2 linked regions of the Methylocaldum szegediense genome follow. The protein of the gene in region 1 interacts with the protein of each later gene in a pairwise test. Links are inferred from orthologs where the notes say so. Each region holds a gene or a part of one and is shown on either strand. Other genes may lie near its edges. The genes, in order: eno and rpe.

What was found.
Region 2: the proteins of eno (region 1) and rpe interact in binary tests that used the Escherichia coli proteins (3 or more experiments, as listed by UniProt). The link is inferred for Methylocaldum szegediense from one-to-one orthologs.

Annotation. Positions count from the first base shown.
Region 1 is NZ_OX458333.1:4,353,143-4,359,732, forward strand. Bases 3,766-6,590 are described here. They hold eno (phosphopyruvate hydratase), read right to left. Parts: upstream 5,908-6,590; coding sequence 4,624-5,907; downstream 3,766-4,623. Other genes in these bases: ispD (2-C-methyl-D-erythritol 4-phosphate cytidylyltransferase), read right to left, coding at 3,766-4,234; ftsB (cell division protein FtsB), read right to left, coding at 4,244-4,597; kdsA (3-deoxy-8-phosphooctulonate synthase), read right to left, coding at 5,956-6,590. In the rest of the region: wrbA (NAD(P)H:quinone oxidoreductase), read right to left, coding at 1-120; arsC (arsenate reductase (glutaredoxin)), read right to left, coding at 195-542; QEN43_RS19030 (CBS domain-containing protein), read right to left, coding at 657-1,115; QEN43_RS19035 (undecaprenyl-diphosphate phosphatase), read right to left, coding at 1,199-2,002; tRNA pseudouridine(13) synthase TruD, read right to left, coding at 2,012-3,052; ispF (2-C-methyl-D-erythritol 2,4-cyclodiphosphate synthase), read right to left, coding at 3,057-3,533; more of ispD, read right to left, coding at 3,521-3,765. UniProt on the Escherichia coli protein: Catalyzes the reversible conversion of 2-phosphoglycerate (2-PG) into phosphoenolpyruvate (PEP). It is essential for the degradation of carbohydrates via glycolysis.
Region 2 is NZ_OX458333.1:1,257,910-1,264,416, reverse strand. The notes cover bases 2,302-5,043. They hold rpe (ribulose-phosphate 3-epimerase), read right to left. Parts: upstream 4,150-5,043; coding sequence 3,454-4,149; downstream 2,302-3,453. Other genes in these bases: QEN43_RS05265 (GGDEF domain-containing protein), read left to right, coding at 4,499-5,043; QEN43_RS05275 (phosphoglycolate phosphatase), read right to left, coding at 2,774-3,454; trpE (anthranilate synthase component I), read right to left, coding at 2,302-2,626. Outside these bases: trpD (anthranilate phosphoribosyltransferase), read right to left, coding at 1-542; QEN43_RS05285 (anthranilate synthase component II), read right to left, coding at 552-1,139; more of trpE, read right to left, coding at 1,136-2,301; more of QEN43_RS05265, read left to right, coding at 5,044-5,419; polA (DNA polymerase I), read left to right, coding at 5,474-6,507. UniProt on the Escherichia coli protein: Catalyzes the reversible epimerization of D-ribulose 5-phosphate to D-xylulose 5-phosphate.

The sequences.
Region 1 (6,590 bases):
AGGAACGGTACGGATCTTGGCGACGGCGCCGGGAACTTCCTCCACACCTCTGGCGATCAGATTGGCCATTTCGGCGGTGGCACCCCAACGGCTGTAGTAGACGATTAGAACTTCAACCATGGAAAGGACGAAACGTTTGAATAGGTCAATGCATGCCGGCGTGGCCGGAAGAGGTCGCTTGAGACCCAGGGGCGTTAAATAATGTTCAATACGTTTTCCGGCGGGCGCCCGATAGCGGCTTTTCCGTTTGCCAGCACGATGGGACGCTCGATGAGAATCGGGTTTTCCACCATCGCGGCGATCAACGCTTTTCGATCCAATGCTGGATTATCCAGGCCCGCTTCCTTATAAACCGCTTCGCCTTTGCGCATCAGGTCGCGCGGTTCCATTTTCAGCTTGGTCAGAATGTCTTCCAGTTCGGATGCGCTGGGTGGCGTTTTCAAATATTCGATTACGGTGGGTTCTATGCCTTTACTCTTGAGCAGCTCGAGAGTCGCGCGTGATTTGCTGCAGCGGGGATTGTGGTAAATCGTAACGTTCATGGGTGTCGTAACCTCGAAATCGATCGTGACAAATCGGAATTCGCTTACTCAAGCGGGGCGAACCGCGCAATTGCTCAACTCGATCACACCTGACAATCTGGCCAGTCCGGCCATCTAGGTGAGACTGCCGCGCGTTTTTCGTTCCCGTTCCTGTTCTTTGCCGATGACTTTGACTAGTTCGGTAAGCTCGCTGGCGAGTATTTCCAGGAGATCGTCGCTCGTCAAAATTCCGGCCAACAATCCTTGTTGGTCGACCACCGGGATTCGGCGCACGCCCTTGATGCGCATTCGCTGCAAGGTTTCCCATAGCCCGTCCTCTTCGTGGGCGGTAATGAGATCATAACTCATGATATCGCCAATGGTGACGGCGCTCGGGTCCAATTCTGCGGCGAGGATTTCAACGACCAAATCCCGGTCAGTCACGATGCCGACCGGCTTGACGCCTCCAGTCGAATCCTCGACTACGATGGCGCTGCCCACGTGGAACTCGCGCATCACTTTAGCCGCATCGATAATCGAGTCTTCTTTTCGCAGGATAACCGTATCGCGGTTACAAAATTGTCCAACAGACATGATGATCCTTTTAGGCCGTTGATGGAAAGAATCCTTGTATTCTACCGGGTTGCGCCCCCCGCTGCAGGAAAAACGGCACGGAGCTAACCGGGCAGAAAAAGATAAAGGAGCACGCCTCCCAGAATCAGCCTATAGATCACGAAAGGCAGCATACCGATGCGGTCGAGAAGGCGCAGAAACCAGTCGATGGTGACGTAAGCGACGACGCCCGAGAGTAGTGCGCCGAGGAACATGTTCCACCAAGATACCGCGTGGTCGGACACCGCGAGTTCGTAGGTCTTGAGTAAACCAGCCAATGCGGTTACCGGTATAGATAGTAAGAACGAAAAGCGGGCGGCGGCTTTCCGGTTGAGTCCGAGGAACAAACCACCAGTGATTGTGATACCGGATCGGGATGTGCCGGGAACCAATGCGATCGCCTGAAAAAGGCCGACGATCACCGCGTCCTTCCAGTTCATGTCGGCATCGGTGCGTCGCTCGGCGCTTACTTTTTGTGCTAGCCAGAGAATCAGGGCGAATACGATCGTGCTGGCGGCGATGACCAGCGGGTTGCGCAACTGGGTCTCGACGTAGTGGTTGGCTGCCAATCCGGCGAGGCCGGCGGGGATTGTTCCCAAAATCACATACCAGGCCAGTTTGGCGTCGGTATTCATGCCTTTTCCGGAGATCGAGCGCCACCAGGCTCCGGCCATATCCCGCAGGGCGCCCGCATAATAGACCACGACCGCGGTAAGCGTCCCGATATGTACAGCTACGTCGAAGGCCAAGCCTTGGTCGTGCCAGCCGAAAAGCGTCGGTGCCAGGATAAGGTGAGCGGCGCTGGAGATCGGCAGAAACTCCGTCAGCCCTTGCAGTAAGGCCAAATAATAGACTTGATGGCAGTCCATGAGGCTCCTTTAGTCGTCTGAATGGTCGATATCGATCAGTTCCCGCAGAACTGCGGTCGCGTAAGCCCCGGAGGGGAGCGTGAAACACAAACGCAAGCGGCTTCGGTCGCAAAGTTCCCAATTAAAGCCTTCCGGGCAAAGCCGCAGCGGCCGGCGGGCCATTTCGAGTCCGAACGCTTCGAGTCCGCGGCAGAGTTCGGACTCTTCTTCGACGATAGCCGCTTCTATCGCTAACGCTTGGTCGCTGACGGCGGGCGTGCCTTTGCCCCAGAGAACGCCGCTTGGATGAATCTCCCTGGCCTCGATCCGTTGGGTAATTTCCGGGGTAATCGTTTCGGGTTTGAAAAAGCTGCGCGAGTCTGAAAACATGAAGACATCGCCGCTGATGGCCTGGTCCCAGTTGTTTTGCGCGACCCGGCTGGCAAGGATTCGGTTGAACAGATAGGAACGTGCCGCTGATAGATAAATTCCGCGTCGATGCGGGTCCGCGCGCCCTAACGTTCCCGCGAAAAGAGCTGACGCTTTGGCGACATTGTGTCCTTCGCGGCCAAAACGTTGCGTACCGAAATAATTGGGAACGCCTCGGGCGGCGACTTGCTTCAGGCGTTGCTCCAGCACTGCGGGATCGTGTTTCAACTCGCGAACGGTGATCTTGAAGCGGTTGGCGACCGCGGCGCCTTTTCTAAGCTTGCGGCCATTGCGGCGGACTTGGAGTATGCGGAGAGACGGCGACTCGAGTTGGCGCCAATCCGGTTCGGGTTTGCCCGGCAGCCACACACTGAACCATTGAATGGTTTTGCCGTGGCGGTCTTTGAGACCGGCGTAACCGATGTCCCGCGCCGAGACGCCCGCAAAACGAGCCAACTGGCGTGCGACATAATCCGTGTTTTCGCCGCGCTTTTCGATGCGTAGAAAAACATGCTCGCCTTGGTCCGAGGGTTCGAAACCCAGCACTTCCTCGACGATGAAATCTTCCGGCGAGGTCTTGATCGCGCCAGTCCCGGCGGGGCCGCCGAAAGCGTAGGGCAGGGCGGCGTTCGAATCGCCCATGGCTTTAGGTTTTGCGGAGAAGCGCTACCGCATAGGCAGAGATGCCTTCGCCCCGGCCTTCGAAGCCCATGCCTTCGGTTGTGGTGGCTTTGACGTTGACCGCATCGTACGCAATCGCGAGGTCATCCGCGATGGTTGTGCGCATTTTTTCGATGTAGGGTGCCAGCCGGGGTTGTTGTGCGACGATGGTCAAATCGACGTTGCAGACGGAATAACCGTTCTCGACGATTTTGGCGTGAACGTCGCGGAGCAGAACACGACTGTCTATGCCTTTGAACTTCGGGTCGGAATCCGGGAAATGACGACCGATGTCGCCCAGCGCCGCCGCACCAAGTAAGGCATCGCACAAGGCGTGCAAGGCAACATCTCCATCCGAGTGAGCCGCCAGGCTTTTTTCGTAGTCTATGGCCACGCCCCCAAGAACCAGTTGGCCACCCTCTTTGAACCGATGCGCATCATAACCTTGGCCTATTCGTAGCATTGTCGCTCCAGGTAAAAAGCAGCCAGGGACAAGTCCTCCGGCCGGGTGATCTTGATGTTGTCCGGGCGTCCTTCTACGAACTTGGGACGCCATCCTTGAAGTTCGAGAGCGCTGGCTTCGTCGGTCACCACGAGTTTCCGCTCGGCCGCATCGATCAGCGCGTGCTTGAGCATACCAAAGCGAAACATCTGGGGCGTCAGCGCGCGCCAGATCCGGCTTCGGTCGATGGTTTCGATGATTTCCCCCGTTTCAACGCCCTTCAAGGTGTCCGTGACCGGCAGCGCCAATATCCCGCCCACCGGATCGTTCCCAAGCGTCCTGATCAGTTTTTGGATGTCGCCGCTTGTGATGCAGAGGCGAGCGGCATCGTGTACCAATACCCAGTCGTCCGGTGCGGCGGTGCCTTCGAGGCTCATCAAAGCGGAAAGCACGGAGTCGGCGCGTTCCTTGCCGCCTGGCGCTGTGCGTATCTTGGGATGGGTGGCGCATGCCAGTTCTGGCCAATAAGCGTCCTCGCTGCCGAGAGCAACGACAATACCTGAGAAGGCGTCGATCTGCAGCAATCGTTCCAGAGTATGTTGCAGTACCGGCTTGCCCAGAACTTCGAGGTATTGTTTGGGTACCTCGGCCCCCATGCGCTTGCCCACGCCGGCTGCCGGGACGACAGCCCAGAATCGTTGGTTTAGGTCGATGTCGGTCATGGGACGTGGCTAACGGGGCCTTTCGGTTACCGGCGGCGAGTTCCGCTCGGTAGGCTTTGATCGTGGTGCCTGTTCGTGCGTCTTGTTCTTCGGCATTTCGATCACTTGGATGAAAATTTCACCTTGCTTGATCATGCCGAGCTCTTGACGAGCCCGCTCTTCGATCGCATCCGTACCTTCCTTCAAATCCCTGACGTCGGCCTCCAGCGCGGCATTGCGTTCGCGCCGTTTTTCGCCCTCTTCAGTAAGCTTGTCAATACGATCCTGTAACTCCTGCAACTCCGCAATTCCGCCGTCGCCCAGCCACAGCCGATACTGCAGCAAGGCTATCAATACCAGCAGAAAGATGATCAGCTTTCTCACACGGCTGTCGGACGGCGTCCAGTCTCTCAGAGCGTCTGACGGAAGGCTCTACGTCCGGCGTATCGGGCTTTGGCCCCCAGTTGCTCTTCAATCTTGAGTAGCCGGTTGTACTTGGCGATTCTGTCGGACCGGCTGAGAGAACCGGTTTTGATTTGCCCTACGCAAGTGGCCACCGCGAGATCCGCGATCGTGGTGTCCTCGGTTTCGCCGGAGCGGTGCGAGACAACGGCCGCGTACCCGGCCTGCTGAGCTATGGCGATGGCTTCCAGGGTTTCGGTCAAGGTACCGATTTGGTTGACCTTGATCAGGATGGCGTTGGCGATTCGGGCCTCGATGCCTTGCTTTAGGATGGAAGGGTTCGTGACGAAAAGATCGTCGCCTACCAACTGGATGTTATTGCCCAGGCGATCGGTCAAGCGTTTCCAACCATCCCAGTCGTTTTCGGCCATACCGTCTTCGATGGTGATGATTGGATACTTGTCGACCCAGGCGGCGAGATAGTCCGTGAATTCAGCCGAGTTGAAGCGCTTGTTCTCGGATTCCAGCGTATAGATGCCATCTCGGTAGAACTCCGAACTAGCAACGTCAAGACCGAGATAGATGTCTTCTCCCGCTTTGTATCCGGCTCGCTCAATCGCTTCCAAAATGACAGTGATCGCGGATTCGTTGGACGGTAGATTAGGGGCGAAGCCACCCTCATCGCCTACGCCGGTTCCGAGACCCCGCTCGGCCAAGATTTTTTTCAGCGCATGAAAGACTTCCGCTCCATAGCGGAGCGCTTCCCGGAAACTGGGTGCACCGACGGGAAGAATCATGAACTCTTGCATGTCGATGCTGTTATCGGCATGTGCGCCGCCGTTGATGATGTTCATCATCGGCACGGGGAGCAGGAACTCGCCGTTCCGGTTGAGATAGGCGTAGAGCGGTTTTCCTGCGTCGTTCGCCGCGGCGTGGGCGGCCGCCAAGGAAACGCCGAGAATGGCATTCGCTCCTAGACGACCTTTATTTTCGGTGCCGTCCAGTTCGATCATCTTTTGGTCAATAGCCGTCTGATCTTCGGCGTCCATACCTAGAATAGCGGACCGGATCGTCGTTTTGACATTCTCGACGGCTCTCAGAACACCTTTCCCCAAATAGCGCGCTTTGTCGCCGTCCCTGAGTTCGATGGCTTCGCGCGTACCGGTGGAAGCGCCGGAAGGGACCATGGCGCAGCCGGTTGCTCCGGATTCGAGCGTAATCTCTACGGCGACGGTGGGATTGCCTCGGGAGTCGAGCACTTCGTGTGCCCATACTTCGGTGATTTTGCTCATGGGTTCCGTTCCTCTGGTGTTGGGATTTCGTTATGAAATCAATTCCGTTTAGATCATTCCGTGTTGTTTAACAATGCGGTCAATTTCGACAAGCACCTCCAAGAGCTCCTTTATGCGAGTCAAAGGCCAAGAATTGGGTCCGTCGCTTTTTGCTTTGTCCGGTTCGGGGTGGGTCTCCATGAACAGGCCAGAGATGCCCACCGCCACAGCGGCCTTGGCCAAGATCGGGATGAATTCACGCTGTCCTCCGGAAGCCGTGCCCTGGCCACCGGGCAATTGCACCGAGTGGGTGGCGTCGAACACGACGGGACAACCGGTCTCGCGCATGACGGCGAGCGAGCGCATGTCGGAAACCAGATTGTTGTAACCGAACGAGACACCGCGCTCGCAGACGAGGATTTGTTCGTTGCCGACGGCTCTCGCCTTGTCGACTACGTTCTTCATATCCCAAGGGGCCATGAATTGGCCCTTCTTGATATTGACCGGTTTTCCTTGCCTGCAGACGTTCTGAATAAAGTTGGTCTGACGGCAGAGAAACGCGGGCGTCTGCAGCACATCGACTATGGCGGCGACTTCGCGCAATGGCGTATCCTCGTGGACGTCGGTCAGCACCGGTACCCCGACATCTCTCCTAACCTTTTCGAGAACGCGCAGACCCTCTTCAAGACCTGGGCCACGGAAGC
Region 2 (6,507 bases), 3.1 Mb from region 1 along the record:
GGGCCGAGCAGATTGAACAGGGTCCGCACGCCGATTTCCCGGCGCGGGCCGATGGCATACTTCATAGCGCCATGATGGCGCTGGGCGAAGAGGAATCCCAACCCGATCCGTTCGATACAATCCTTGACCTGATCCGGCGTGAGATCGAGATTGATGCCTGCCGCCTCCAATACGTCGGCGCTTCCGGAACGGCTGGAAACCGAGCGGTTGCCGTGCTTAGCCACCTGGCCGCCGGCCGCCGCGACCACGAATGCTGCCGTGGTACTGATATTGAATGTGTGGTTGGCATCGCCGCCGGTTCCGCAGGTATCGATCAGATGATCGCCCTTGACCGGCACCTTGGTGGCCATTTCCCGCAGCACCTGGGCTGCCACCACCACTTCTTCCACGCTCTCGCCCTTGGCGCGAAGCGCGACCAGAAAGGCTCCGATTTGCGCCGGCGTGGCACCGCCGCTCATGATGGTCCGCATGACCTTGCGCATCTGTGATGCATCTAGATCCTTTCTATCTAGCAAAGTCTGCAGGACGCCTGGCATTTCCATCGAGAGCCCTCACTGGTTCAAAAAATTTCGCAGCAGGTCGTGGCCCTGCTCCGTGAGGATGGATTCCGGATGGAACTGCACGCCTTCGATGGCGAGCTGCTTGTGCCTTACGCCCATGATTTCCTCGATCTTGCCGTCCCGATCCTCGGTCCAGGCGGTAACTTCTAGGCAATCCGGAAGGGTTTCCTGCTCGATCACTAGGGAATGGTAACGAGTTGCCTGGAACGGATTGTTGAGACCGCGAAACACCCCCTGATTCCTATGGTGCACCATGGAGCACTTGCCGTGCATGATGCTCTTGGCGTGAACGATCTTGCCGCCGAACGCGTAACCGATGCTCTGATGCCCGAGACAAACGCCCAAGATGGGATACTTGCCCGCATAACGGCGAATCGTATCCACCGAGATGCCCGCCTCTTTCGGCGTACAAGGTCCCGGCGAAATGACGATCTTGTCCGGAGCGAAGTCTTCGATCTCTTCGACGTCGATCTGGTCGTTGCGCACCACTTCCACCTCGGCGCCCAATTCCGCCAGATACTGGACTAGGTTGTAAGTAAACGAGTCGTAGTTGTCGATCATCAAGACGCGGGATCTCATAAGCTGCGCCCTCCCTCGAGCCCGGCTTCGGCCATGGCGACCGCTCGAAACACCGCGCGCCCTTTATTGAGAGTCTCTTCCCATTCGTTGCGGGGAACGGAATCGTACACCACACCCGCTCCCGCCTGGATATGCAGGATCCCGTCTCGGATAACGGCGGTGCGAATCGCGATGGCCGTATCCAGGTTTCCGGACCAGCCGATGTAACCGACGGCACCGGAATAAATCCCGCGTTTGACCGGTTCCAGCTCGGCGATGATTTCCATGGCTCTGATCTTGGGCGCGCCGCTGACGGTTCCTGCCGGGAACGTCGCGGCAAGTACGTCGTAAGCGTCCTTACCCTTGGCCAGGCGGCCGGTGACGTTGGACACGATATGCATGACGTGGGAATAGCGCTCGATGATCATTTTGTCGGTGACGCGGACGCTGCCGGTCTCCGCCACCCGCCCGGTATCGTTTCGGCCGAGATCGATCAGCATCAGGTGTTCGGCGATTTCCTTTGGATCGGCCAAAAGTTCACGCTCTAGTGCCAGGTCCTCTTCGGGAGTCTTGCCCCGCCGCCGCGTGCCGGCGATCGGTCGGACTGTGATGGTCTCGTCCTCGACGCGCACCAGGATTTCAGGCGAAGAACCGACCACGTAAAAATCCCCGAGATTCAGGTGAAACATGTAAGGCGAGGGATTCAGACAGCGCAAGGCGCGGTATAAATCCATGGGCGAAGCGGAATACGGAATCGAGAGACGCTGGGAAAGAACCACCTGCATCACGTCGCCTTCGACGATGTATTCCTTCACCCTCCGCACTGCGTTTTCGAAACCCTCTTGGGTGAAGCCGGAAACAAAGTCGCTTTCATCGACCTGTTTTTGAGTTCCCTGCCCTCGGTTGCCCGGCAAACGGTTCTGCCGAAGGCCTTGGATCAGCATGTCCAGCCGATCCTGCGCCTGATAGTAGGCGTTCGGTTCGGCCGGGTCGACATGCGTCAGAACCAGCAGCTTGCCCGAAAGATTGTCGAAAACCAGCACTTCCTCGGACACCATCAGCAGGATGTCCGGAACTCCTATCGGATCGGGCTTCTCGCAATGCAACTGGGGCTCGATGTAGTGAATTGTCTCATACCCGAAATAGCCGACCAGCCCGCCGGTAAAGCGAGGCAACCCTTCGATCTGCGGGACTTTGAAACCCGCACCGTAGCGCCGGATCCAGTCGAGTGGGTTGTCGACGCGGTCGGCTTCGACGATGTGTCCGTCCTTCTCGACCATGATGTCGTTACCGCACACCCGGATCACGGTGCGGCACGGCAGACCGATGATGGAATAACGCCCCCACTGTTCGCCCCCGTGTACGGACTCGAACAGATAGGAATAAGGCGCGTCGGCCAGTTTGAGATACGCGCTCAAGGGCGTATCGAGGTCCGCTAGCACCTCGCGGGCGAGTGGAATGCGGTTGTAGCCTTGATCGGCGTACTGCTGAAATCGTTCGGGCGTCATGATGCTTCATCCATTCAGGTAGAGCGGGTTAGCGAAGCATAACCCAACAGGCGGTTGATCGGGTCAAAGCCTTCGGGCTCGACCCTCTATGTTCGAGGCGGGTTCAGCGACGCCATCGCTCTTTCAGAACGGATCGATCCATGGTGCTCACGCAGCTTTCTTGAACAAAGCGGGCAACTCGGTCAGAGAGGAAACAACGGCATCCGGCTTGAGACATTCGACGCCATTGCCGCCGTGATAGCCGTAAGGCACGCAGACGACCATAAATCCTGCCGCCCGCGCGGCTTTCACATCGTTGACGGAGTCTCCGACCATCAGACCGCGGGAAGGTTCGATTCCGAAAAACTCGGCGGTTTTCAGCAAAGGATACGGATCGGGCTTGAGCTTCTCGAACTCATCGCCACAGCCGACGAAGTCCATGTCCTGCAGCACGCCCAGACGGTCTAGCAGGGGACGGGTAAACCTCGAATGCTTATTGGTAACACACGCCAGGCGAAAACCCACCGCCTTGAGCTGCTTCAACGCTTCAGCGACGCCAGGAAACAAGCGGCTTCGATTGCAAACGTTCGCCTCGTACAAATCCATGAACATCGTCAAAGCCTCGTCGAATGGCGGCGGGTTGTCCTGCGGCCAAAGTTCGCCGGTCAGCGCACGCTTCACCAACATATTCACGCCGTTGCCGATCCAACGTCTCACCCGCGGCTCGCCTGCCGAGGGCAACCCCAGACGCCCCAGCACGGCATCAATGGCATCGGCCAGATCCGGTAAGCTGTCGACGAGCGTACCGTCCAGGTCGAAAGCGACGAGATCCGGCGTGTGTACCAGCATCAAACGGCGCGAGCCTTAGCTATCTCTTCCCGCAAGGCACGCACAATCGAGTCGTAACGGTTCGGGTCACTCTCCTTGCCCGCACCGAAAATGGCCGACCCTGCGACGAACGTGTCCGCCCCCGCCGCGGCGATCTCGCGGATGTTGTCCACTTTCACCCCGCCGTCGATCTCCAGGCGGATGTTGCGCCCGCTGGCCTCGATACGCCGCTTGGTCTCACGCAACTTGTCCAGCACGTACGGAATGAAGGATTGACCGCCGAAACCGGGGTTCACGGACATGAGCAGGATCATGTCTAATTTCTCCATCACATGATCCAAGTAATTGAGCGGCGTCGCTGGATTGAACACCAGCCCCGTCTTGCAGCCCGAGTCCTTGATGAGCTGAAGCGTGCGATCCACATGCTCGGACGCTTCCGGGTGAAACGTGATATAAGTAGCACCGGCCTTCGCGAAATCCGGGATAATCCGATCCACCGGCTTGACCATCAGGTGCACGTCGATGGGCGCGGTAACTCCGTACTTCCGAAGCGCCTCGCACACCAAAGGACCGATAGTGAGATTGGGGACATAATGGTTGTCCATGACATCGAAATGGACAATGTCCGCACCGGCGTTCAAAACGTTTACGACTTCTTCACCGAGGCGGGCAAAATCGGCAGACAAAATCGAAGGCGCAATCCAGCTTTCATTCATAGGCGATGGCTCTCTTTAAGCAAAAAACGGAACGCTTGAAACGTTCCGACTAAAATCGAGTTGGATAGTCTCAACTTATTTTTACATTTCCCGGTTTTTTCCGAGTCCGGTCCGAGTGGATGGGGTATTTTCACATTTGGCTTCCGGAGGGGCAAGCTGAAGCCTTCTCGACATTGCCCGTCCGATGCACCGAAAGATCTCTATTCTTTTAAAAGGAAGTTCCGATCATCGACGGGGCTGTCGCAGGCTCTCCTGAATCTGTCGAAATGGCTTGAATGAAAATCTATTGACTCATTTCTTGAATTGAGGTCCAGTCGAGCGAAGAAAAGCCATATTGTTTGAGAGGAATATGGTAAAGAAGACGCCGAAGGAAGAAACCACCATACCGCCCGGCACGCCATGGTTTCACTGGAAGTACGGCGAGAACGGTTTGGAGGCTTGCTTGATTATGATACGCGGCCCTCAGGTCGGAAGGCGGGTCGTACTTGATAAGGACGAGATAGTCCTCGGCCGTTCTAAGAATGCGGATGTCCAAATTGAGGAAAGTTGCGTTTCACGGCAGCACGCAGTCATCAAAAGAGAGGCGTCGACCTTCATCATCATCGACCAGAACAGTACCAACGGAACTTTCGTCAATTCCGAGAGGCGCGTGACCTGTGTCCTGCGCGACCAGGATCTGATCACGATCGGAAACACGATCTTCAAGTTCATCGCCAAAAACAGCCCGGAACTCCACTACCACGAGGAGTTACATAAGCAGGCCAGCCTCGACCCCGTGCTGCAAATCCACAACAAGCGATTCTTCCTGGAATACCTCGAACAAAAGTGCCATCGCAGTCTGCTCTTGCCGACCAAATTGGCCATCATTCTGTTCGATATCGATCACTTCAAGCGTATCAACGACACCTATGGTCACCAAACCGGAGACCAGGTCTTGCTGCACGTCGCCAATATCGTAAAGAGCCGCCTGCGAAACAGCGATATTTTCAGCCGGTACGGGGGGGAAGAATTTGCGGTCGCTCTGCCGGATAGCGACGCCGAACAAGCCGGGATGACAGCCGAAAAATTACGGCGCGCCGTCGAGGCCACGGCCGTCATCCGCGACGAAGACGAAATTCGAGTGACCATCAGCCTCGGAGCCGCGTCCCTAGAACCCGCCGGGTCGCCAATACGTTCCTGGCGGGATTTGATAGAGCGCGCGGACAGCGCGCTATACGAAGCCAAGAAAGCAGGCAGAAACCGAACCATTGTCTATCGCGGGACTCGGTAAACGCCGGCGTACTGCTAAAATGGCGCTTTCATTCCGCCCTAGCCAATAATCCTCATGCCCGAGCCAAACGAAAAAAGACTCGTCCTCGTCGACGGTTCCTCGTTCCTCTACCGCGCGTTTCACGCCCTACCGCCTCTCAATAACTCGCGAGGTGAACCGACCGGCGCGGTACTAGGCGTCGCCAATATGCTGCGCAAGCTGATCGGAGAGTATGAGACTTGCCATATCGCGGTCGTATTCGACGCGCCCGGAAAAACGTTCCGCGACGACCTTTTCGAACATTACAAAGCACATAGACCGCCGATGCCGGATGAACTTCGGGCGCAGATTCAGCCTCTGCACGACATCATTCGGGCGCTGGGGCTGCCCTTGCTGATCGAGCCGGGCGTAGAGGCCGACGACGTCATCGGAACTCTTACGATGAAAGCGGTCGAGCAAGGGTATTCGGTCGTCATTTCCACCGGCGACAAGGACATGGCGCAACTGGTCAACGACCGGGTGATACTGGAAAACACCATGTTCGACACCCGCCTCGACGTCGAGGGCGTGAAAACCAAGTTCGGCGTGCCGCCCGAACGCATCGTCGACTATCTGGCCTTGGTGGGCGATACCTCGGACAACATTCCCGGCATTCCCAAGGTAGGACCGAAAACCGCGGCAAAATGGCTGACCCAATACGGCTCGCTCGACGCTATCGTCGCGCATGCCGACGAGATCGGCGGCAAGGTCGGTGAGCACCTCCGTGCCCATCTCGATCAAATTCCCCTGTCGCGCCAGTTGGCCACCATTAAATGCGACGTGGAACTATCGATCGGTCCGGACGATTTGAAGCGAGCCGAACCTGATCACGCCACCCTTCGGGAAATCCTGGTCCGTCTCGAATTCAACTCTTGGCTCCGGCAGATGGATGGTGCGAATACCGTTGAGAAACCGGCCGCTGCCGCTCCTCAAGGGGTAACGAAAGGCAATTATCAAACGATCTTGAGCGAGGACGAGCTGGAGCGCTGGCTCAAGAAACTGGAAGCCGCGGACTACTTCGCTTTCGACACCGAAACCACCAACCTAGATTACAGCCGAGCCGAAATCGT